DNA from 2 places in the Brevibacillus sp. SIMBA_040 genome. Region 2 is predicted to be linked to the other one. Evidence: a T-box and tRNA genes for the amino acid it is inferred to sense, from the RefSeq annotation. Region 2 holds a T-box; the other holds one or more tRNA genes.
What was found. A T-box is a leader RNA that pairs with one kind of tRNA and senses whether it is charged. The one in region 2 lies ahead of serS (serine--tRNA ligase), so its partner is inferred to be a tRNA-Ser.
Positions count from the first base shown of each region.

Region 1: it encodes a tRNA-Ser, which carries the amino acid that the T-box ahead of serS (serine--tRNA ligase) is inferred to sense. The anticodon was not compared.

Region 1 is NZ_JAWRXI010000021.1:93,760-105,253, reverse strand. It holds gene SB752_RS26955 (PucR family transcriptional regulator) at 2-1,546, opposite strand; gene SB752_RS26950 (aspartate aminotransferase family protein) at 1,749-3,101, shown strand; gene SB752_RS26945 (3-oxoacid CoA-transferase subunit A) at 3,124-3,816, shown strand; gene SB752_RS26940 (3-oxoacid CoA-transferase subunit B) at 3,798-4,475, shown strand; gene SB752_RS26935 (peptidase) at 4,503-5,780, shown strand; gene SB752_RS26930 (aldehyde dehydrogenase family protein) at 5,992-7,410, shown strand; tRNA gene SB752_RS26925 (tRNA-Ser) at 7,486-7,574, shown strand; gene SB752_RS26920 (sulfite exporter TauE/SafE family protein) at 7,645-8,445, opposite strand; gene SB752_RS26915 (LysR family transcriptional regulator) at 8,577-9,455, shown strand; gene SB752_RS26910 (hypothetical protein) at 9,672-9,956, shown strand; gene SB752_RS26905 (hypothetical protein) at 9,956-10,447, shown strand; gene SB752_RS26900 (acyl-CoA synthetase) at 10,719-11,494, shown strand, end outside.
Region 2 is NZ_JAWRXI010000018.1:1,857-13,350, forward strand. It holds gene guaB (IMP dehydrogenase) at 1-1,015, shown strand, start outside; gene SB752_RS24615 (D-alanyl-D-alanine carboxypeptidase family protein) at 1,205-2,512, shown strand; gene pdxS (pyridoxal 5'-phosphate synthase lyase subunit PdxS) at 2,621-3,505, shown strand; gene pdxT (pyridoxal 5'-phosphate synthase glutaminase subunit PdxT) at 3,516-4,091, shown strand; T-box leader at 4,228-4,452, shown strand; gene serS (serine--tRNA ligase) at 4,506-5,789, shown strand; gene aceB (malate synthase A) at 6,210-7,817, shown strand; gene aceA (isocitrate lyase) at 7,845-9,134, shown strand; tRNA gene SB752_RS24645 (tRNA-Arg) at 9,236-9,312, shown strand; gene SB752_RS24650 (hypothetical protein) at 9,503-10,033, shown strand; gene SB752_RS24655 (hypothetical protein) at 10,545-11,494, shown strand, end outside.

The DNA.
Region 1 (11,494 bases), on a different contig from region 2:
GCTACTCGATAGAGGGATACAGCTGCTGCTGAAGACGCCGCGCCATCAAGGCAAGCTGAAGCTGCCAACGTTGATGGGCGTCCTCCAGGCGGTAGCCTGTCTTTTCTTCGATTTGAGTCAGCCGGTATTTCAAGGTATGACGGTGAATATACAGAGTCTGAGAAGTTTGCAGGCCATTGCCGTTTTGGCGCAGATAGACATCAAGTGTTTCGAGCAATTGCTGATTGTATTTGGAATCGTAACGGATCAACGGATCGAGCAAAGGCTGCCAGAGAGTCAGCATTCTATCCTCGCTTTCCCGATAGGGGAAAAGAAACTGATAGCCTTGCATGTCTCGGTAGTGCAGGAGCTCGGGAGACTTCGCCAATAACGGATAGGCTTGCAAGGCAAACATCGCTTCTTCAGCAGCATGAACCACATCGCACAGCTGCCTACAGGGATTGCTGATGGCTACATGCAGGCCGTAGGATGGATGCAAGGCTTCCCAGCGTGAAGTAAGCTGTGCGAGCAGGGATATGCTTGTCTGATCGTCAGGCAAAACGAACAGGAGACAGTGCGGCCGCTCACGCAGAAGGTAAGAGCGCTTGTGGCGGTCACAGAGACGCCTCATCAGTGTAATGACATTTTGGTGAAGGTCTCCGTTGCCAGAGAGATTCGTTCCCTGTGCATGGACAGCGACCACCAGATGTCCACCCGCCACTGGGTATCCCAGCATGCGACAGCGACTCTCTAGCTCGGACGCACTCATCGGCTTGCCATTTAACAATTCCTCTACGAGATCGCCCTTCAAGCGCCATTCCGTAGCGGAGACAGCACGTTCCTTTACATACTCCAGAGCACATAAAGTGGCTGCATGCTGCAGGGCCACGTCATCTAGCTCCTCCCACGCAGGCTTGGGCTTCACCAAGGTCAGTGTTCCAAAGTGCTCACGGCTTGCGCGAATCGGAACAGAGTGGGCACTTTCTGTGGCATGATCTTCGGCTGCATCGCCCAAACAGCCTTGCTGTGTTACCTCGAAGCCAAGAGCATCGACGAGCGTTACTGCACCTCCAGTAAGTGTAGCCAGTTCTCCTGCGATTGCTGGCAAGCCCCCTTTTGATAAAGCAGCGTCAATCATTTTATTATGGATTGCCTGCGAATAAGCGAGCGTCTCAAACTGTCTGTTCACGATCGGCTGCAAAATAGCTTTAGTGATGGTCGAGAAGTTGATTTCTGTCGGTATCTCAATTAACGGCAGCTGATGACGATTCGCCATCTCAATAAACGCTTCCGGTATTTCCCGTAAATAAAAGCCTGTATGAATCGCGACACCGCTCAGCTTTTGCTTGGCCAAGGAAGGTATAAACGAAGAGAGTCTCATTGGATTGCCAGCTAGACCAAACCCAGTCGTAATCAAAAATTCGCCTTCTTGCAGGCGCCCCGTATCCTCAAGCACTTCCACAATTGTCACCCAGCGTATGGGATTATCCAGACCGCCAGCGCCAGCGATCAGCCTCGTTTGAACCATATCTGGTAGTTGCAATGCTTCACGAATGGTTATCGTCATGAGGAGTACCTCCAAAATCTCAGAGTTCTTTATACAAAATGTACAAAAGATTTTGTCTCTTCGCCATGTTTTTTTGCCAGCACGTCGGATGAGTCCGAAGCGATGGTCAGCTAGGATAGAGGTAGAGAGTCAGAGGATGTTCAAAAAGTGGAGGAATAAACCGCCTTTTGAACAGGACCTATTAATAAGGGTGGCGACGATAATGGAAAAAAGTTATGTAATCAAGCCTGAGCTCGGTAAGTCATATCCAGTAATCTCGCATGGCAAAGGGATCTATCTTTATGATAAAGAGGGAAATCGGTATATCGATGGATGCAGCGGTGCAGTAACGGCGAGCATCGGCCACGGCGTAGAAGAAATCGCCGAGGCGATGTACACGCAAGCCAAGGAAGTGTCCTTTGCTTACCGTTCTCATTTTAGCAGCGATGCTGTAGAACAGCTCGGAGCCAAGCTGGCTCAGTGGGCACCTGGCTCTTTGAATTGGACCTTTTTTGTAAGCAGTGGCTCCGAGGCAACAGAGACCGCTCAAAAAATTGCAATCCAATATTGGCAGGAAAAAGGCAAGCCAACGAAAAACCGGATCATTTCTCGCTGGATGAGCTATCACGGTATCACCATGGGAGCACTCTCCATGTCGGGACACGTTTTACGCCGGAAACGCTTCGTGCCACTTCTGGAGGACTATCCTGCCATTACTGGTCCGTACCCGTATCGACGCCCAGAGGGTATGTCCTTGGAGGAGTACGCGCTGTCGTGCGCCAACGAGCTCGAGACAGCCATCCTGCGCGTCGGAGCAGACCACGTAGCAGCCTTTATCGCGGAGCCTGTCATCGGGGCTACAGCGGGCGCAGTCGTGCCGCCAGACGGCTACTTCCAGCGCATTCGTGAGATTTGCGACAAATATCAAGTATTGTTCATTGCAGACGAGGTTATGACTGGCGTAGGACGTACAGGAAAAGCATTCGGTGTAGACCACTGGGGAGTAGTGCCTGATCTGATGACCCTCGGAAAAGGAATGAGTGCGGGCTATACCCCGATGGCCGCTACGATGGTATCTGACGAAATCATCGACACGATCACCAAAGGCAGCGGTCTGATAATGGCTGGTCACACCTACAGTGCGAATCCGCAATCCGCAGCAATCTCTCTTGCTGTCCTGAATTACGTGGAAAAAAATCAGTTGGTTGAAAAAGCAGCAGAACAAGGTGCTTACCTGCTCTCTCGTTTGCAGGAGCTGGCTGATGAGCTTCCACTAATCGGGGATGCACGTGGTCTCGGTATGCTTTGCGGTCTGGAGTTCGTAAAAAACAAACAAACCAAAGAACTGTTCGCGCTCTCCGAAGGTGTAGGAGCGAAGGTTATTGCGAAAGCATTTGAAAAAGGTCTGCTCATTTATCCGGCAATGGGTGGTATCGAAGGTGTAGCAGGTGACTCGGTCATTATCTCGCCTCCACTCACGATCACCAAAGAGCAAATCGATGAGTTGATCGGATTGTTGAAAGAAGCGATTCAAGCAGTGCAGCAAGAGCTGCAAGACAAGGCACTGATCGGATAGTCAGGAACGGGAGGAACCAATAATGACCAATCGTTTTGAAAAAGTCGTTTCGCTAGAAGAAGCGCTTTCTCACTTTCGGGATGGAATGACGCTTTTGGCAGGTGGGTTCGGGGGAATCGGTAATCCCCCGACTCTGGTCCAGGGCATTCTGGATAAAGGAATTCGTGATCTTACCTTGATTAGCAATGATACGGCTTTTCCTCATATCGGCATCGGAAAGCTCGTGACAGAGAAGCGCGTCAAAAAAGTGATCGCTTCACACATCGGCTCCAATCCGAACGCAGGGGCCCAAATGACGGCGGGAGAGCTCGAGGTAGAGTTCTGCCCGCAGGGAATACTTGCAGAGCGTGTACGGGCTGGTGGAGTCGGTCTGGGAGGGATTCTCTCCGATGTAGGTATTGGCACGATCGCAGAAAAAGGGAAGCAAAAGCTCGTTGTCGATGGCAAGGAATACTTGCTGGAAACGCCGCTTACAGCTGAGGTATCGATTGTCCATGCGAAAAAAGCGGATCGTTTTGGCAATCTGGTATTTGACACGAGTGCACGCAATTTCAATCCGTTGGTAGCGATGGCGGGAGATATCACGATCGTGGAAGCGGATGAAATCGTTGAAATCGGCGAGCTTCACCCGGAAGAGATCGTAACCCCGGGCGTTTTCGTCAACTATATTGTCCAAAGTGAAGGGGTGAACTGGCAATGGGCGTGGGAGAAGTAAAGGAGACGGAAAGCTATCGTGAACGAATTGCTCGCCGTGCCGCTATGGAAGTAGAGGACGGAATGATCATCAACCTGGGGATTGGTATCCCAACCTTGGTTGCAGACTTTATCCCTTCGGATAAACGGGTGATGTTTCACGCAGAGAATGGTATTCTAGGAACAGGTCCCAGCCCGGCAAAAGGGGAAGAGAACGCCATGCTTTGCAATGCAGGCGGGTTTCCCGTTACGCTGGCGACCGGCGCTTCGTTTTTTGACAGCGCTACCGCCTTTGCCATTATCCGTCGTGGGTTGCTCGATATGACGATTCTGGGTGTACTGGAAGTGAGTCAAGCTGGCGATATCGCCAACTGGATCGTGCCTGGCAAGCGTGTGCCTGGCATGGGTGGAGCGATGGAGCTGGCACAAAAGGCAAAAAAAGTAATGGTGGTAACGACTCATCTCGATAAAAATGGACGCTCCAAAATTGTTCGTGAGTGCTCATTGCCACTCACAGCTGCCAAAGCAGCAGATTGGATCATTACGGATATGGCGGTCATGGAGGTAAAGTCAGACGGTCTGTATTTGCGCGAGGTCATGTATCCGTATTCGGTAGCCGATGTGATTGGCGCGACGGAAGCAGAGCTAAAAACAGAAGGCGAAGTCGGAGTATTCCGCTAAATCATAACAAGTGATCGGGGGATGAAAATGGCAAACTGGCAAGCGCTCATTCACGAGCAATTGGAAAAGGATCGCAAAGAGGCCACAGCGCTATTACAGGAGTGGGTTCAAAGTCCAAGTGTGCAAGGAGAGGAGCGTTCCATACAGGAGAGCATCGCAAGCCGTCTTGCTGAAATGGGGCTGGCAGTTGATCTGTGGGTAATGGAAGGCGAAGAGCTGCTGGCTCATCCCTATTTTGTATCGCCTCGTACCGTATTTGACGTCAGTCCAAATGTGGTCGGCGTGTGGAAAGGCCAAGGCGGGGGCCGCTCGATTATTTTGAATGGTCATGTGGATGTCGTGCCTGCCGGCGATCAGGGTCAGTGGAGTGACGACCCGTTCAGTGGGAAAATCGAGGAAGGGAAGCTGTATGGACGCGGGGCTACCGATATGAAGGGTGGCAATCTGTCTTCTCTGCTCGCTATTCAAGTGCTGCAAAAGCTTGGTGTTCAATTGAAAGGCGACGTCATTTTCCAAAGCGTGGTCGAAGAGGAGAGTGGCGGTGCAGGTACGCTCGCAACCATTTTGCGTGGCTACAAAGCAGATGCCGCTCTGATCCCCGAGCCGACTAATATGAAAATCTTTCCGAAGCAGCAAGGCTCCATGTGGTTCCGTTTGACTGTAAAAGGTCGTTCGGCTCATGGCGGAACACGCTATGAAGGCGTCAGTGCGATTGAAAAAAGCTTGCTGGTCGTGCAGGCTATAGGCAAGCTGGAAAAAGAGCGGAACGATCGACTCGATGATCCTCTTTACGAAAAGCTGCCGATCCCGATCCCAATCAACATCGGTGTGATCGAAGGGGGAAAATGGCCTTCTTCAGTAGCTGACCTCGTCAAGCTGGAGGGACGTATGGGTGTGGCGCCAGGAGAGCAGATGGAGGACGCCAAGGCAGAAATGGCAGCAGCATTGAAGCAGCTGGCACAAATTGATCCTTGGTTTGCTGAGCAGCCTGTAGAGCTGGAATGGTATGGTGCACGTTGGGTTCCTGGAGCGGTCGATGAGGATCACCCTCTTATGGGAATTTTGCATAACCAGTTCTCGGCAGTTACGGGCAGTCGTGCGGTTGTAGAAGCGTCTCCTTGGGGTACCGACGGAGGGCTGTTAACAGCATTGGCAGATACACCAGCCATTGTAGTAGGACCAGGGGTTACACAAGTAGCACATTATCCGAATGAATATATCGAACTGGACGATGTGTTTCGCTGTGCAGAAATTTTTGCGCTCACCTTGGTAGAATGGTGCGGTGTTGCTGAAGAAAATAAATAAGGAATAGCTGTCGGTAGTTCAAAAGTACCGGTGTGAAAACGGCATCAATCGACAGCAATCATATTAACCGACCTTCGTCATGTTTTGTCGATGAGGGTCGGTTTCTTTTTGGAGATGGTCGACAGAAAATACCAAGGAAGGCATGGGTGAGCTGGAGAATGTCTTGGGGATTAGTAATATCTTATTTCGCCCATGGATGGAGGAGTTGGCTATGAAAAAAGCATGCTATATCGGAGGAGAATGGGTAAGCACTGCTGAGTATGCACCACTTTACTCTCCCTATAGCGGCCAAGAAATTGCCCAGATTCCCCAAGCAGATCCCCATACTGTAAAAAAAGCGATTGCTGCTGCAGAAGGAGCCGCCACAATTATGCGCAGGCTGCCTGCTTATCAAAGGGCCTCGCTGCTGGAGAAGATATCGATCCAGATGAATGAGAGGCTGGAGGAAGCGGCTAGAATCATTGCTATCGAAGCTGGCAAACCGATCAAGACAGCACGAGGAGAGGTCATTCGTACGATCCAGACCTATAAATTTGCTGCTGAAGAAGCAAAGAGGCTGCATGGAGAAACGGTTCCCCTGGATGCTGCCATTGGCGGAGAGGGACGTATTGCATACACCGTCCGCGAGCCGCTTGGCGTGATCGGCGCTATCACTCCGTTTCATTTTCCGATGAATCTGGTTGCCCATAAGGTAGGACCTGCCCTGGCTGCCGGGAATACGGTCGTGCTAAAGCCAGCATCACAAACACCACTGAGTGCTTTTTTTCTCGCGGAACTGGCAGAGCAGGCAGGTGTTCCTGCTGGTGCTCTGAATGTGGTGACGGGCAGTGGAGCCATTGTCGGCGATCAGTTAGTTACAGACCATAGCGTGCGTGCGTTGACTTTCACTGGTAGTCCTGACGTTGGGATCGCGATACGGAATCGAGCTGGATTGAAAAGAGTTACACTCGAGCTTGGGTCAAACTCGGCCGTGATTGTCGACCGTGACGTACAGCTCGGAGAAATTATCCCACGCTGTATCTTTGGTGCCTTTGCCTACTCAGGTCAGGTGTGCATTTCTGTGCAGCGCATCTACGTGGTAAAAGAGCTATATGCGGAATTTGTTCGCAGGTTCGTTGCCGAGACACTGACGCTGCGCGGGGGAGACTCCCTTTCCGAGGAAGCCGACTACTCAGCGATGATCCATCCAGAAGAAACAAAGCGTGTCTTGGGGTGGATCGAGGAGGCAAGGCAGCTAGGAGCACGAGTCGAGTGCGGGGGGCAGGTTGCAGGGCTTATGCTACTGCCAACGGTGCTGACAGGAGTGCCCGCAAATGCACAGGTTTCCTGCCAGGAGGTATTTGGTCCAGTCGTCATAATTAATCCGATTGACTCAGTTTATGAAGGGATCAAGCTTGTGAATGACTCTAGATACGGCTTGCAGGCTGGAGTCTATACCAATAACCTGGGTTTGGCTCTCTATGCGGCAGACGAGTTGCAGGTAGGCGGAGTGCTGATTAATGACATTCCAACCTTCCGGGTAGACCATATGCCGTATGGTGGTGTAAAAGAGAGTGGGATAGGCAGAGAAGGTGTCAAGTACGCCATAGAAGAAATGACGGAGCTGAAGCTGGTGATCGTCAAACGATGAGGAAAGAAAAAGAGTAGAAACCTCTTGCAAATAATAGGAGACCTATGCTATAGTAACTATTGTTGATTAAAACGCGGAGGGATACCGAAGTGGTCATAACGGGGCGGTCTTGAAAACCGTTAGAGTGCAAGCTCACGCGGGTTCGAATCCTGCTCCCTCCGCCATACTTCTACTTTTTTACTACTGATAAAAGAACTTATCAACCTCTCGCGCGTAACGAGGGGTTGTTTTTATTTATTCAAAGACCATGATCAGAACAACCACAACCAGCAGAATTAAATAAATTTTTGAAAACAGACGGTCAGGGAGATGCTGGGCGATATGGGTACCAAGCGGAACACCGATAAATCCCCCCAGAACAATGCCTAGAAAGGCGGGCATGTAGACGAATCCTAAGCACCACTCGGGAAGGCCGGGTTGCTGTAGTCCAGTTGCGATTGATGTAGCAGCCCCAACTATTGCAATCGGAAGACTTAATGGGTTTGCCAACGAAACGGCATGAAGCATGGCAAGTCCACGTTTTCGTAAAAAGGGAACAGTGATTACACTGCCACCAACACCTAACATGGTGGCGAGAAAACCTATTCCAAGGCCAAGCGATGACGTTTTGAATGGAGTGGGCAACGTGAACTTCAAACCATCAACGTCTAGAAATGATTTTTTTCGAATGGACATGACGATTGTATAAACTACCAGCAGTATGAACAGATAGCGCAAAATATTTCCTTGGATAAAAGGTGCTGATAGTCCGCCCAGGAGAGCACCGACAGCTATGGCTGGCGCAAGTCGGAAGAAAATGGACCAAATAACATGTTGTTTTCGATGATGTGATATCGTTGAATTGATCGAATTTGCAATCATGATGGCAAGCGATGTTCCAATTGCCACATGCATGATAAAAGCTTGTGGAACACCAAAGCCTGGCAAGAGCAAATACATAACAGGGATTAATACAAACCCCCCACCAAATCCAAACAAGCTTGAAAGAACACCGGTTAAGATGCCAATTGCTAAAAATCCAATGAATAATAACATGAGCTGCCTCCTGACAAATTCAATCGTTTGATTTTGTTGCAACACGTCCTCTAAAGTAAAGTATAATAACATTATTGACATAAATAAAATTGTTGTTATTGATGCTATCCATAAATGGGGGTAATGTCATTGTGGAAGATGCACCGTTAGAGTTATATCGTGTTTTTTATACGTGCGCAAAAGAGGGGAGTCTGACAAAAGCAGCAGAGAAATTACATGTGACACAACCCGCAATCAGTCATTCTATTAAGCAATTGGAAAAAAGCATGGGGGGAGCACTCTTTTCGCGAGTTCCCAAGGGTGTTATCTTGACACGGGAGGGAGCCGTGCTGCTGGAGTACATCGAACAAGCTTTTCACTACATTGCTTTAGGAGAAAAAAAGGTGGCAGAAATGCGGCGACTGCTCGCAGGAGAAGTGCGAATCGGGGCGGGTGATACCCTTTGTAAATACATCCTGCTCCCCTCACTAGAATCATTTCATGATGACCATCCTGCTATCAAAATAAAAGTGACGAATCGAACTACGCCCGAAAGTATAGCATTGTTGAAAGATGGCACAATAGATTTTGCCCTGGCTAATTTACCTTTGACCGATCCCCAGCTTGAAGTGAAAAAAGTATTTGAAGTCCACGATTGCTTTTTCGCTGGACCACGTTTCGAACATGTGAGGGATCGAAGGCTCTCACTAGACGAATTACTTTCTCTTCCGCTTATTCTACTTGAAGAAGGTAGCAACTCCAGACAATACCTGAATCAGTTTATGCAGCAAAAAGGATACATCCTTGAACCAGAAATTGAGCTTGGAAGTTTAGACTTGTTAGTCGAATTTGCCAGAATTGGACTTGGGGTTTCTTGTCTTACACGCGAATTTGTTGATCTGGAAGGTTCCACATTGTTTGAAATTGATTTAGCAGAACGGATACCACCGCGTGAGATCGGCATCGTCAAATTGAAGAATGTTCCTTTATCCGAAGCAGCGAGCGCGTTCGTACATTCTTTTTTCTTTTAAGGGAATGAATGAGCAGGGAAAGCAACCCTCAGCGCGAAAAACATGTAAGCCGGTCCTTCGGGGCTGGCTTTTTATTTTCCACTAGCAATTTGTTCGCTTGTGTTGTGCTATAATGATTACAAAATATTAACAAAATATAGTGATTTTAGGGATTTGGAAAAGGAGTACTTATGGATTTACTTTGTCACCTAAAAAAATTTTAGGAGAGTGACTAGTTTGACTCACCTCATCAAGCGTTTCTCGATATTCGTTTTACTGTTGGCATGTTTCTTCAGCTATGCACCTGCTATCTATGCGGACTCGGAAGTAGCTGATGAAGCAAACACTTCGTTAACGCAGGAGAAAGAAGAAGGAGAGCTTACACGGTTACCAGAGGTGATCGATGATGAGGCTCCTATGACTCTTACTTTTAGCAAAGAACAGTATGCACCGGGCGAGACTGTTGAATTTACAGCAGAAGTGGAAAGGCGAGGAACATACATGGTGGCAGTACGCAATTAATGGTTGATTATGAGAAAACGCCATTGCGATACTCGATGAGAAGTACAAATCAATCATTTATCGTAAAAGGGAAAATTACTGCACCCGAGACGGATGGGACGATATCCATTGTTTTTTCTTTAAGGATGCAAGATAAAACAGGATTCATTTGGACTGGCTATAAATCAACAAGACTGAAAATTTCTTCTGTAAAGTCACTCTCATTAAGTCCGTCCAAAGCGACGGTAAAGGTAGGGGAGGAGGTTCTTTTAGTAGGAAAGCACTCGAGGGGACTAGATGCTGAGACAGGGTGGAATGTGGACGGATCGGTATACTTTAAGTTGATCAAAAACGTTGTACGTTTAGATAGTGATGATGAGTACAGCAGGGAAGTGACTTCATTTATTCCAGGAAAACCTGGGGTGTATACTGTATATTATGGCATCGATTATAAATTGCAGGATGGCACTCCGCAGCATGAATACCTTTCTGCAACGATTACTGTAGAGTAAAGAGGAGCATCGCACAAAAGCCTGCTTTTGCAGAGCCAAACAGCGTTCGAATCCGTTTTTTTCCTCAAAATCCAGTAGAACCAATGTCGATGCAACAGTCAATTTGATATATGCTGTACCTAGGGACTCGGAATTTTCTTGGGGGCCTGCGGTAGCTTCAATAATGCAGAGGGAGCTGCCGTTTTTTTTAACTCAAAATATCAGAAAATACACATTATATAGATAATTGCTGGTATAATGACGATAAATGTTTTCTGAGGGAGGCATGCATATGATCGAATCAAATCGTGTCAGGAGAAATACACTTGGTGACATATTGCGAAGGAGCCACGGACGCTTTCCTGACAAGGTCGCCTTGCAGTTTGAGGAAGAAGCTCTTACATACAAGCAATTCGATCATATGGTGAATCAGACAGCGAATGTATTGCTGACAAAAGGTCTGCAAAAAGGCGAGCGAATGGCGGTGCTGTCACGAAATTCTATGGATTTTGCCATTCTGAACTTCGCTTCTGCCAAAGCTGGAATCATTCTCGTTCCCATAAACTTCATGCTGAATACAGAGGATGTCGCATATATTTTAGCACACTCAGAGGTAAATGCATGCTTCGTATCGCCAGAGTTCAAAGCAGTCGCCCAAGCGGCAATCGAGCAGGCGGCAGTCTCGCCACGGCTGTTGTCGCTTATCTCCAGACCGGCTGCCTCTGACGGAGAGTGGCATGTATTTAGAGAGATGATCACTGAAGCAGATGCACAGGAGCCGGAGGTTGATCTGACAGACGATGACGTTGCTCAGATTCTATACACGAGTGGAACAGAATCGAAGCCAAAAGGCGTCATGCTCACACATAAAAGCATTATCTCCGAATACGTGAGCACGATCATCGAAGGAAACATGACGTCAGAGGATGTAGCCATACATGCACTTCCACTGTTCCATAGCGCACAGCTGCACTGCTTCCTTGGGCCGTACATATATCTGGGGGGCAGCGGGATTATTTTGGAGCAGGCAACTCCTGATTTGATGCTGCAGACAGTGGAGACCTACAA
Region 2 (11,494 bases):
CCCAATCAAAGAAGTAATGACCAAAGAAAATTTGGTGACTGCTCCTGTCGGTACGACACTCCATCAGGCAGAAGCCATTCTGCAGAAGCATAAAATCGAAAAGCTTCCTCTGGTAGACGAGCAAAACATTTTGCGCGGACTCATTACCATCAAGGACATTGAAAAAGCGATTCAGTATCCAAATGCGGCTAAAGACCCACAGGGACGTCTATTGTGTGGTGCAGCTATAGGTGTCTCTGCCGATACGTATGACCGTGCAGCAGCACTTGTACAGGCAGGCGTTGATGTGCTTGTCATTGATACTGCACATGGCCACTCCAAAGGTGTTCTTGATACTGTAAAAGAAATTAGAAGGCTGTATCCGACGCTGACGATCGTAGCTGGAAACGTTGCAACCGGACAAGCTACCCGTGATTTAATCGAAGCAGGGGCATCTGTAGTAAAAGTAGGAATTGGCCCAGGGTCAATTTGTACGACACGTGTTGTGGCAGGGATTGGAGTTCCACAAATTACGGCTATCCACGATTGTGCACAAGTAGCTCGCGAGTACAATATTCCAATTATTGCCGATGGCGGCATTAAATACTCAGGGGATTTGCCAAAAGCTGTAGGCGCAGGCGCTTCTGCCATCATGATCGGTAGCTTGTTCGCGGGAACCGAAGAGAGCCCGGGCGAGTTTGAAATCTTCCAGGGCCGACGTTTTAAAGTTTATCGTGGCATGGGCTCCATTGGTGCAATGAAAGCAGGAAGCAAAGACCGTTATTTTCAGGAAAACGAGCAAAAGCTGGTTCCAGAAGGAATTGAGGGCCGGGTACCGTACAAAGGCCCATTGGCAGATGTTACGTACCAGCTGATCGGTGGCTTGCGTGCTGGCATGGGATATTGCGGAGCAAAAACGATTGAGGATCTGATTAACAACTCTCAGTTCGTTCGCATTACAGGGGCAGGCTTGCGTGAAAGTCATCCACATGATGTACAAATTACCAAGGAATCTCCAAACTACTCCATTTCCTAAAAAAGCGATTAGTCATATAGTCCCAAAAAACCCCTTTCAATTAAGTAGAAAGGGGTTTTTTACTAGGGTTTTACACATGGAAATGGGAGGAAACAAGCTTCAAGAGGGCCTGCTACCTATGGTAAACTTAAAGCGGTGTGCACGTTTCACTAAGACAAATTCGACAGAAATGGGAGAGTGAGAGAATACATGAAACGAAAGACATGGACACAGAGATTGACAGGTCTGTTCCTTTCTGTCGCTGTGTTTACGACAGCAATGGGAGGCACTGTAGCCAATGCAGAAACCGCACCTGCAGCCAATTTGCAGCTTGTAGCGAAATCTGCCATTCTTGTGGAGGCATCTACTGGTAAGGTGATTTATAGCAATAACCCTGACGTAGCACTACCTCCTGCCAGCATGAGTAAGATGATGTCTGAATATCTGGTGCAGGAAGCCGTCAAACAAAAGAAAATTAGCTGGGATGATGTCGTAGCGGTAAGTGATTATGCATTCTACATTGCAAAGATTTCGGATGCATCCGGGGTCTACCTGAATAAAGGGGAATCGTTTACAGTTAAACAATTGTACGAAGCTATGGCAGTCGTTTCAGCCAATGATGCTACGGTGCTTCTTGCAGAAAAGGTAGCAGGAAGCGAAGCCAACTTTGTTCAGATGATGAACAAAAAGGCAGCAGACTTCGGAATGAAAAACACCTCGTTTGTCACGTCCACAGGTTTGCCAGCTAATGAGCTAGGACCATACTCTGTTAAGACCGATCAATTAGAAAACCTCATGTCTGCGCGCGATTCTGCTATTCTGGCACGAGCTCTGATCCGCGACTTTCCGGAAGCATTGGAAGTCTCCAAAAAACCAAGCTTTACATTCCGCACAGGTACTCCAAAAGAGTGGAGCAAGAAAAGCTACAACTGGATGCTGCCAGGTTTGATCAGCTACTACGAGGGCGTAGATGGATTGAAAACAGGTTATACGAAAGCAGCAGGCTATTGCTTTACCGGTACAGCAGTTCGTGGCAATATGCGCCTGATCAGTGTAGTCATGAATACCGAAAGCGATACTCAACGTTTTTCTGAGACGAGAAAATTGTTCGATTATGGTTTCAGCAATTTCAAAATGACAAAGCAAATGGACAAAAATGCACCAATCAAGGGATTTGAAACAGCTGCTGTAAAAAATGGTGTGGAGCTGAGCGTTCCAGCCGTTACAGGCAGTGAAGTAAACATGCTGACAAAAATCGGCAGCGACGTAAAGTTTACGCCAAGCGTGACCTTCCAAGACTTGAGTGCGCCAATCAAGCAAGGACAAGTCATCGGTAAACTCGTGCTCAAGGAAGAAGGCGGGAAGGATGCAGAATTCCTGCAGCCTGAGGACGCGGCTAAAGCTGGAGTAGATGTAGTAGCAAGTCAGGAAGTTGAAGAGGCCAGCTGGATTCGTTTGTTCTTCCGCAGCATCATCCAATTTTTCAGCAATCTGTTCAGTAGTGGAACAGGAAAATAAATAACTGTTGTTTTCCCCCTTCTCTTTGGTTTACAATGTCGGTAACAAGGAACCATAACACCACATAACAGTTCCGGTTCCGACTTCAACGAGGTAGGGGGAAATCTCATGGTACAAGTAGGAACGTCTCGCGTAAAAAAAGGTATGGCTGAAATGCAAAAAGGCGGCGTCATTATGGACGTCGTGAATGCAGAGCAAGCGAAAATTGCTGAAGCGGCAGGTGCTGTTGCAGTAATGGCACTTGAGCGTGTCCCTTCTGACATTCGTGCAGCAGGTGGAGTAGCGCGTATGGCTGATCTGGGTATTGTGGAAGACGTATTAAAAGCAGTTTCCATCCCTGTTATGGCAAAAGCTCGTATTGGTCACTTTGTAGAAGCGCGTGTTCTGGAGTCTCTTGGTGTGGACTACCTCGATGAGAGCGAAGTTTTAACCCCAGCAGACGATTTGTACCATATCAATAAAAAAGAGTTCACTGTACCGTTTGTATGTGGCGCCCGTGATCTGGGAGAGGCACTGCGCCGTATCGGCGAAGGTGCATCCATGATCCGTACAAAAGGAGAGCCAGGTACAGGCAACATTGTAGAGGCAGTTCGTCATATGCGCACCATGATGAGCCAAATCCGTAAGGTACAGGCAATGTCCTACGATGAGTTGATGGCAGAAGCAAAAAATCTGGGTGCTCCTTACGAGCTTCTGGAAGAAGTTCATAAAACAGGCAAGCTGCCCGTAGTTAACTTCGCAGCTGGCGGTGTGGCAACACCTGCGGATGCTGCCCTGATGATGCAGCTGGGTTCGGATGGCGTGTTTGTAGGCTCCGGTATTTTCAAATCGGAAAATCCAGAGAAATTTGCTCGGGCAATCGTTGAAGCTACTACTCACTATACCGATTACGAACTGATTGCACGTGTATCCAAAGGCTTGGGTACGGCAATGCCAGGTCTCGAAATCTCCAAAATCCGCGAAGCAGATCGCATGCAAGAGCGCGGCTGGTAAGGTGAACCACATGAAAATCGGTGTCCTCGCTCTGCAAGGAGCTGTAGCAGAACACCTGCGAATGCTGGAAGAGGCAGGAGCTGTAGCGGTTTCCGTTAAAAAAGTAGAAGAATTAGATGACCTGGACGGCTTGGTAATCCCAGGCGGTGAAAGCACTACGATTAGTAAGCTAATGCACAAGTACGGTTTCATGGAAGCCATTCGTCAATTTGGCGAAGAGAAAAAGCCGATCTTCGGAACATGTGCAGGAGCTATTCTTCTGGCGAACCGGATCAATGGTCAAGACGATTACCACCTTGGGCTGATGGATATAAAAGTCGAACGGAATGCTTTTGGACGCCAAAAAGAAAGCTTTGAAGCCCACATGCCGATTGCGGGAGTTGCAGCTGATTATCCTGCCGTTTTCATCCGTGCCCCGTATATTATGGAGGTAGGAGAAAGTGGTCAGGTTTTGGCAAAGTATGAAGACAAGATCGTAGTAGCGAGAAACGGTCATTATCTTGCGGCAGCCTTTCACCCTGAATTGACGGAAGATACGAGACTTCATAAGTTTTTCCTCGATATGGTGAAGGAGTACCGAAGTTAACAATAAGGAAGCAGCAAGGAGAGGATCGGCATCGATGAGATGTCGATTTTTTCCTTTAGGAAGATTATGGGTAGCTGCCCTTTACACAAGTATAGAACCTGTAGTACAGTTAACAATAGAAGTAATCATATAGGTAGACAATACGCTGATGAGAACAAGTACTTCGCAAGAGCCTGGCCTAGAGAGTCGGTGGTAGGTGCAAACCGATCCGGTGTGCGGAGGAATCCATCTCGGAGTGACAAAGGAGATAACTTTGTCCGGTCCCGTCCCGTTATGGCGGAAGAGTGGATAGATGCACAAAGATTTGATGTGCATGTATCAACGAGGGTGGCAACGCGGGTATACAACACTCGTCCCTTACCAGGGGACGGGTGTTTTTTGTTGTTATTACTAGAGATTCGGAGGGATTTACCTATGTTGGACGTAAAAGTGTTACGCCAAGATCTGGAGGAAGTAAGACGTCGTTTAGAGCACCGCAACGAAGATATTTCTGCACTGGATCAATTTGCAGAAGTAGATGAAAAAAGACGTCAGGTTATTCAGGAAGCAGATGCTCTGAAAAATAAACGCAACACTGTATCTGAACAGGTAGCAGTGATGAAGCGCAACAAAGAAAACGCAGACCACCTGATCGCTGAAATGAAAGAGGTTAACGAGCGAATCAAGGCTCTCGACGAGGAGCTTCGCCAACTGGATGAGCAGCAGGAATACATTTTGCTGAGCCTGCCTAACCTCCCGCATGAGAGCACACCAGTCGGTACATCGGAAGACGATAACGTGGTAGCCTGGACGTGGGGAGAGCCTCGTAACTTTGATTTCGAGACAAAGCCCCACTGGGATTTGGCTAGCCAGGCGGGAATTCTCGATTTTGAAGCAGCTTCGAAAGTAACTGGAAGCCGCTTTGTATTTTATAAAGGAATGGGCGCGCGTCTTGAGCGTGCACTCATGAACTTCATGATGGATTTGCATGCGAACGAACATGGCTACGAGGAAGTTATCCCTCCGTATATCGTGAACCGTACGAGCATGACAGGTACGGGCCAACTGCCAAAATTCGAAGAGGATGCTTTTAAACTGGAAGGACCAGACTATTTCCTGATTCCAACGGCAGAGGTTCCTGTTACGAATATGCATCGTGACGAAATTATGGATGCAGCAGATTTGCCACGCTACTATGCTGCATACAGTGCGTGTTTCCGTTCGGAAGCGGGGTCTGCAGGCCGTGACACTCGTGGGTTAATCCGTCAGCACCAATTCAACAAGGTTGAGCTGGTGAAATTTGTGAAACCAGAAGAATCGTATGATGAGCTGGATAAACTGGTGAAAAACGCAGAGAAGGTGCTTCAACTCCTCGGTTTGCCGTACCGTGTACTAAGCATGTGTACAGGTGACCTCGGGTTCACTGCTGCGAAGAAATTTGATCTGGAAGTTTGGATTCCAAGCAACAATACGTATCGGGAAATTTCGTCGTGCTCGAATTTCGAGGATTTCCAGGCGCGTCGTGCCAATATCCGTTTCCGTCGTGATACGAAATCGAAGCCGGAATTTGTTCATACGCTAAACGGATCGGGCCTGGCGATTGGCCGTACAGTGGCAGCTATTTTGGAGAACTACCAAGAAGCTGATGGAACTATTGTGATTCCAGAAGTACTTCGTCCATACCTGGGTGGAGTGGAAAGAATCGCTCGAAAACAATAATCAAAGAATGTATAGACAGCTCTTGCTCCTTCTTAAGGAACAAGGGTTGTTTTTTTGTGTTCTAATACAGAGCGAATTTTTTTAAAATTGTGTTGCGCTGTATCAATGGCTGTTATATAATAAAAACGAATCTTAAGAATATTGTTTTAATACAGACATGGAGGGAATGGAAAATGGACTGCTACCGGTGTGAAGGAAACGGCGAACAAAATTGCCCAAGATGTGGAGGCGTTGGTCACGATGACAACGGGTCGGCTTGCCATACTTGCTTGGGGGATGGACATGTCAGCTGCAGCCATTGCAGTGGCAGCGGGTATCAAGAGTAAGACCATTTTTTTTGCCTCCGCTGTACTATAATAAATTATCGTTTTAACATCTGTACCATAATAATACGTCCGTGCTCAGGGAGGATGAGCTGCTTTGACTACCATGCCAACTAATTCACATCCGCTGGAGATACACATCGCTGGCGAAATGCGCTCCGGATACAGTGAAATACTTACACCGGAAGCGATTCAATTCATAATTAAGCTGGAGCAAAGATTCGGTGACAAGAGACAGGAATTGCTCGCGAAGCGTCAGGAACGACAGCTGCAAATTGATGCGGGTCAGCTGCCAGATTTTTTACAGGAAACAGCAGAGATCCGCAATGGGGATTGGACAGTTGCTCCCCTACCGATCGACTTGCGAGACAGACGTGTAGAGATTACTGGTCCTTCTGGTGATCGCAAAATGGTAATCAATGCGCTGAACTCAGGTGCACGCCTTTTCATGGCAGACTTTGAGGATGCAAACTCGCCTACGTGGGATAACACCATTCAGGGGCAGATCAATATGAAGGATGCGGTAAGACGCAATATTTCCTTTACCAGCCCTGAAGGGAAAAAGTACGCGCTCAATGACAAGACAGCCGTTCTTGTTGTTCGTCCGCGCGGCTGGCATCTCGATGAAAAGCACATTCTTCTCGACCAGAAGCCGATTTCCGGAAGCCTGGTAGACTTTGGTCTCTATTTTTATCACAATGTGCAGGCGCTCATCGCGAACCAGACAGCTCCGTATTTTTATCTGCCAAAGCTGGAGAGTCATCTGGAAGCACGGCTATGGAATGACGTATTCCTTTTCGCACAGGATGAATTAAATATCCCGCGTGGTACGATTCGGGCAACTGTACTAATCGAAACCATTTTGGCTGCATTTGAAATGGATGAGATTTTGTATGAGCTGCGTGAGCATAGTGCTGGACTTAATTGTGGTCGCTGGGATTATATTTTCAGCTACATCAAAAAGCTTCGGAATCTGACTGATGTCATCACTCCTGATCGAGCACAGGTGACGATGACAGTTCCGTTCATGCGGGCATATACAACGCTGGCGGTAAAGACATGTCACAAACGCCAAGCACCATGCATCGGCGGGATGGCTGCCCAGATTCCTGTCAAAAATGACCCGGTGAAAAACGAGGAAGCTATCGCCAAAGTACGTGCTGACAAAGAACGTGAAGCCTATGACGGACATGACGGCACCTGGGTAGCTCACCCTGGCTTGGTACCTGTCGCGATGGAAGTATTCAATCGTTTGATGCGCGAGCCTAACCAAATCTGGTACAAACGCGAAGACGTACAGGTAGAAGCCAAGGATTTGCTGGCAGTGCCTGAAGGTGTCATTACAGAAGAAGGCGTACGCACCAACATCAGCGTAGGCTTGCAATATATCGAAGCATGGATGCGCGGGATGGGGGCTGTTCCAATCCATAACCTGATGGAGGATGCTGCTACCGCAGAAATTTCCCGTGCTCAGGTGTGGCAGTGGATTCGTCATCGCCATGGTGTTTTGCAGGATGGACGCAAAATAACCGAGGCCTTGGTGAAGCAGTGGTTAAGTGAGGAATTGCAGGTGTTGAAACAAGCGATGGGTCAGGAGCGGTATGAAACAAGCAAGCTCCAAGCAGCGGGAGAGCTTTTCTTGCAACTGGTTACAGAAGATGAGTTTGAGGATTTCTTGACCGTACCGGGCTATCGCTATCTATAAAATAAAAATAGGATGGGGGAAACGAAAATGACTAAACAAAACAAGCAGGAAGCGATTCAACAATTAGAACAAATCTGGCAAGGCGAGCGCTTTAAAGGAATTACCCGTACTTATACCGCAGAGGATGTTGTACGTCTGCGTGGATCGGTTCAGATCGAACATACATTGGCTCGCCTGGGTGCAGAGCGCTTGTGGAACCTGTTGCATACCGAGCACCATATTAAAGCGTTAGGTGCTTTGACCGGGAATCAGGCGATTCAGCAAGTAAAAGCAGGTTTAAAGGCCATTTATTTGAGTGGCTGGCAAGTCGCAGCGGATGCGAACCTATCTGGTCAAATGTATCCCGATCAAAGCCTCTATCCAGCAAACAGCGTTCCACAGGTGGTCAAACGTATTAACCAAGCTTTTCAACGTGCAGATCAGATTGACCAATCTGAGGGTGGTACAGATACGCACTGGTTCGCGCCTATCGTGGCTGACGCCGAAGCTGGCTTTGGTGGACCACTGAACGTATTCGAGCTAATGAAAGGCATGATTGAAGCTGGCGCAGCAGGCGTTCACTTTGAAGATCAGCTGGCATCTGAGAAAAAATGCGGCCATATGGGTGGAAAAGTACTGATTCCTACCCAGGCAGCTGTTCGCAACCTGGTCTCCGCTCGTTTTGCTGCGGATGTGATGGGAGTTCCAACAATCATCGTGGCGCGTACCGATGCGAATGGTGCTTTCCTGATCACGAGCGACATCGATGAGCAGGATAAACCGTTCCTCACTGGGGAGCGTACAGCAGAAGGCTTCTTCCGCCTGAAGGGTGGACTGGATGCAGCGATCGCACGCGGTCTCGCATATGCACCGTACGCAGACCTGATCTGGTGCGAAACGTCTGAGCCTAACATGGAGGAAGCACGTCGGTTTGCAGAGGCTATTCATGAGCAATTCCCAGGTAAACTGTTGGCTTACAACTGCTCGCCATCCTTCAACTGGAAGAAGAAGCTCGATGAAAAATCGATTGCTCGCTTCCAGGAGGAGCTGGGCGAAATGGGCTACAAATTCCAATTTGTTACGCTCGCAGGTTTCCATTCCCTCAACTACAGCATGTTCGAGCTGGCCCGCGGCTACCGTGATCGCGGAATGGCTGCCTACTCCGAATTGCAGCAAGCTGAATTTGGTAGCGAGGTACATGGCTACACCGCTACTCGCCACCAGCGCGAGGTAGGAACCGGTTATTTTGACGAGGTAGCACAAGTTATTTCAGGTGGAAAATCCTCCACGACCGCACTGACTGGCTCAACTGAAGAAGAACAGTTCGCACATAACTAAATATCAATCGATCAAAAACGAGGACTAGGGGCTAATGTACCCTAGTCCTTCATTTGCCAAATGGCTGGATTGTTTTTATAATGGAGGATATAGAAAACAATGTCCCCGTAGCTCAGCAGGATAGAGCGTCAGTTTCCTAAACTGTAGGTCGGAGGTTCGAATCCTCTCGGGGACGCCATCGTTGAAAAAGCCTTGATGCATCAAGGCTTTTTTTGTTTTTATAGATGCTGTTACGACCAACGGTTACCTTTTGAAAAGTACAAAGGGTGCATGAAGAAGTATACGGCTGTTAAAATGGTAATCTTTCCTATATCATATAAATATTGAATAATTGTGACTTGCGAATTGATTATCAGGAGGATTACATTGTGAATCTTAAAAAAAGTATATCGCTGTTTGTGATTATCCTCTCTTTGGCTATAACGGGCTGCGTAAGCTCGCAAGATGTGGTTAAGGTACAAGATTACATGGATAAACTCGCAGGTATTCTCAACAGGCAAATGCAGTTAGGTTTAGAGTTCAATGAAATGCTTGAACGTGCAGATGAAGTGAGTGATGAAGAAGCAATTACGAAGATGACAGACTTTAACGAGCGGTCACAAAAGATATTCATTGATTTTCAAATGATAGCCGTACCGCATGAGGATTTTCGTGCAGCACATGAACAATTTGCTACGTTGGTAAGTACAGCGTCAAAATCAATTGGAATGATGTATGATACTGTGGTGAATGATGTACCAGTAAATAACTCTGAAGTGATCGACATTATGGATCAGCAAGCAAAGGCGGGACGACAATTTTTCACTGACATTAAGCCGTTGATGGAAAAGTATAAAGCAAGCTTCCCAATTGATCAGGAGCTAGCAAAAAAAGTCATAGGTCTTATGAATGATCTATGAGATTAAACAAAACGTACTGCATGAAAACATATCTCTAGCAAAAAGGTTGAAGTATATGAAGCCACTACTCATCTTTGTATGGACAATCGCTCGAATAGTCGTTGTTTTTCTAGCCACTATATGTCTAACCGGTGTCTTGTTTTTCCAATTTCTTTATAATGAGCAGAATGAAAATGTTGTGGTTTATATTCATATAGCTGTAGCGTTTCTGATCAATTTTATCTGGTACAGATGGAAAGAAAAAAGAACCGTTGATCACTCCTAGCTTGGGGTGAGACTCGTGGATTTCATACTGTAATTCAAAGACTTAGCAAATAGGCTAAGTCTTTTTTGCGTTCGGATAGGATAAAAATAACGAAACGAGTAAGCATAAATCCATACCGTTTTTACTTTCTGAATATTGTTGACGAATCATTTGTAAGCGGTTAATATGTAGCCAGAAAAAATAAAACGGATTCAAATTCCGATAATCGAAATTATAAAGGTTACGACCGCAACTGGAGGTGCAACTATGAATGTAGCTCAAGAGGCACAGGGAAGCGCAGCAGAAATCCGTTCTGCGGGTGACATCATGTCTCCGGAAAGATTAGGGGCTTCCCGTATTACGAGTCTAAGCTTTAGTCGCAGTATGCTGCGCAAGCTGATGAAAGAGAAATGGAGCATCGAGCGTGTCCAGTTTGACTTGGACGAAAATGGATACGGAGAGGCTCGTTATACGATCACTACACCTAAACAAACATTTTACTTCGTTGTCTTTTCTCAGTACTTGCATGATCTGGAGAGAAGCGATCGTGTTATTTCTGAGAAGTGGGATATCACCTTTGCTTTGTGTGAGGGTCCGTTAACACCAGAAAAAATGGCTCGACTGCGCAGTGACCTGCCAAAGCAAGAAGCTGGCCGTGGAGATAGCATGGATTTGGTTTGGTCACGGGCGAATCGCAGTACCCGGTTATTTGAATACATGATTGGCGAGCTCACACAAGGAAAGCAGCCAGATCCCAAGATTTTGGCTCAAACAGGGTATTTGATCCGCACAACAGCGGTTTATGGCAATGGGAAATTCGGAATTGCCCCATATGAACGAATGAGCAAGGACCATGCATTTTACGGAGCCTTTCGAGCGCAAATGTTTGCTGTCTATATGATCCGCCAGTTCAGCTTTGAGCTTGTAGACCATATTGCTCAGGCAAAAAATCCGAATGCGGTGCAGCTTCATGCTGAAATCAAGCGCTATCTGGGAGTAGGAAATGCAACTGGACTAGGCATGGTGCCTTATCTGATCTCACATCCACAGCTAATTCATACATGGATCAAGATGAAGGAAGAAGCTCTCTATAAAGCCAAGCACGCGGAGAGCACTAGAGCCGACTCGAAAAAATTGCTCAGCCTTTTTGATCGCAGCATCGCGTACTTCCATGAATATCCGATTGCTCATGTACAAGCCTTTGCTCAGCCAAGTGA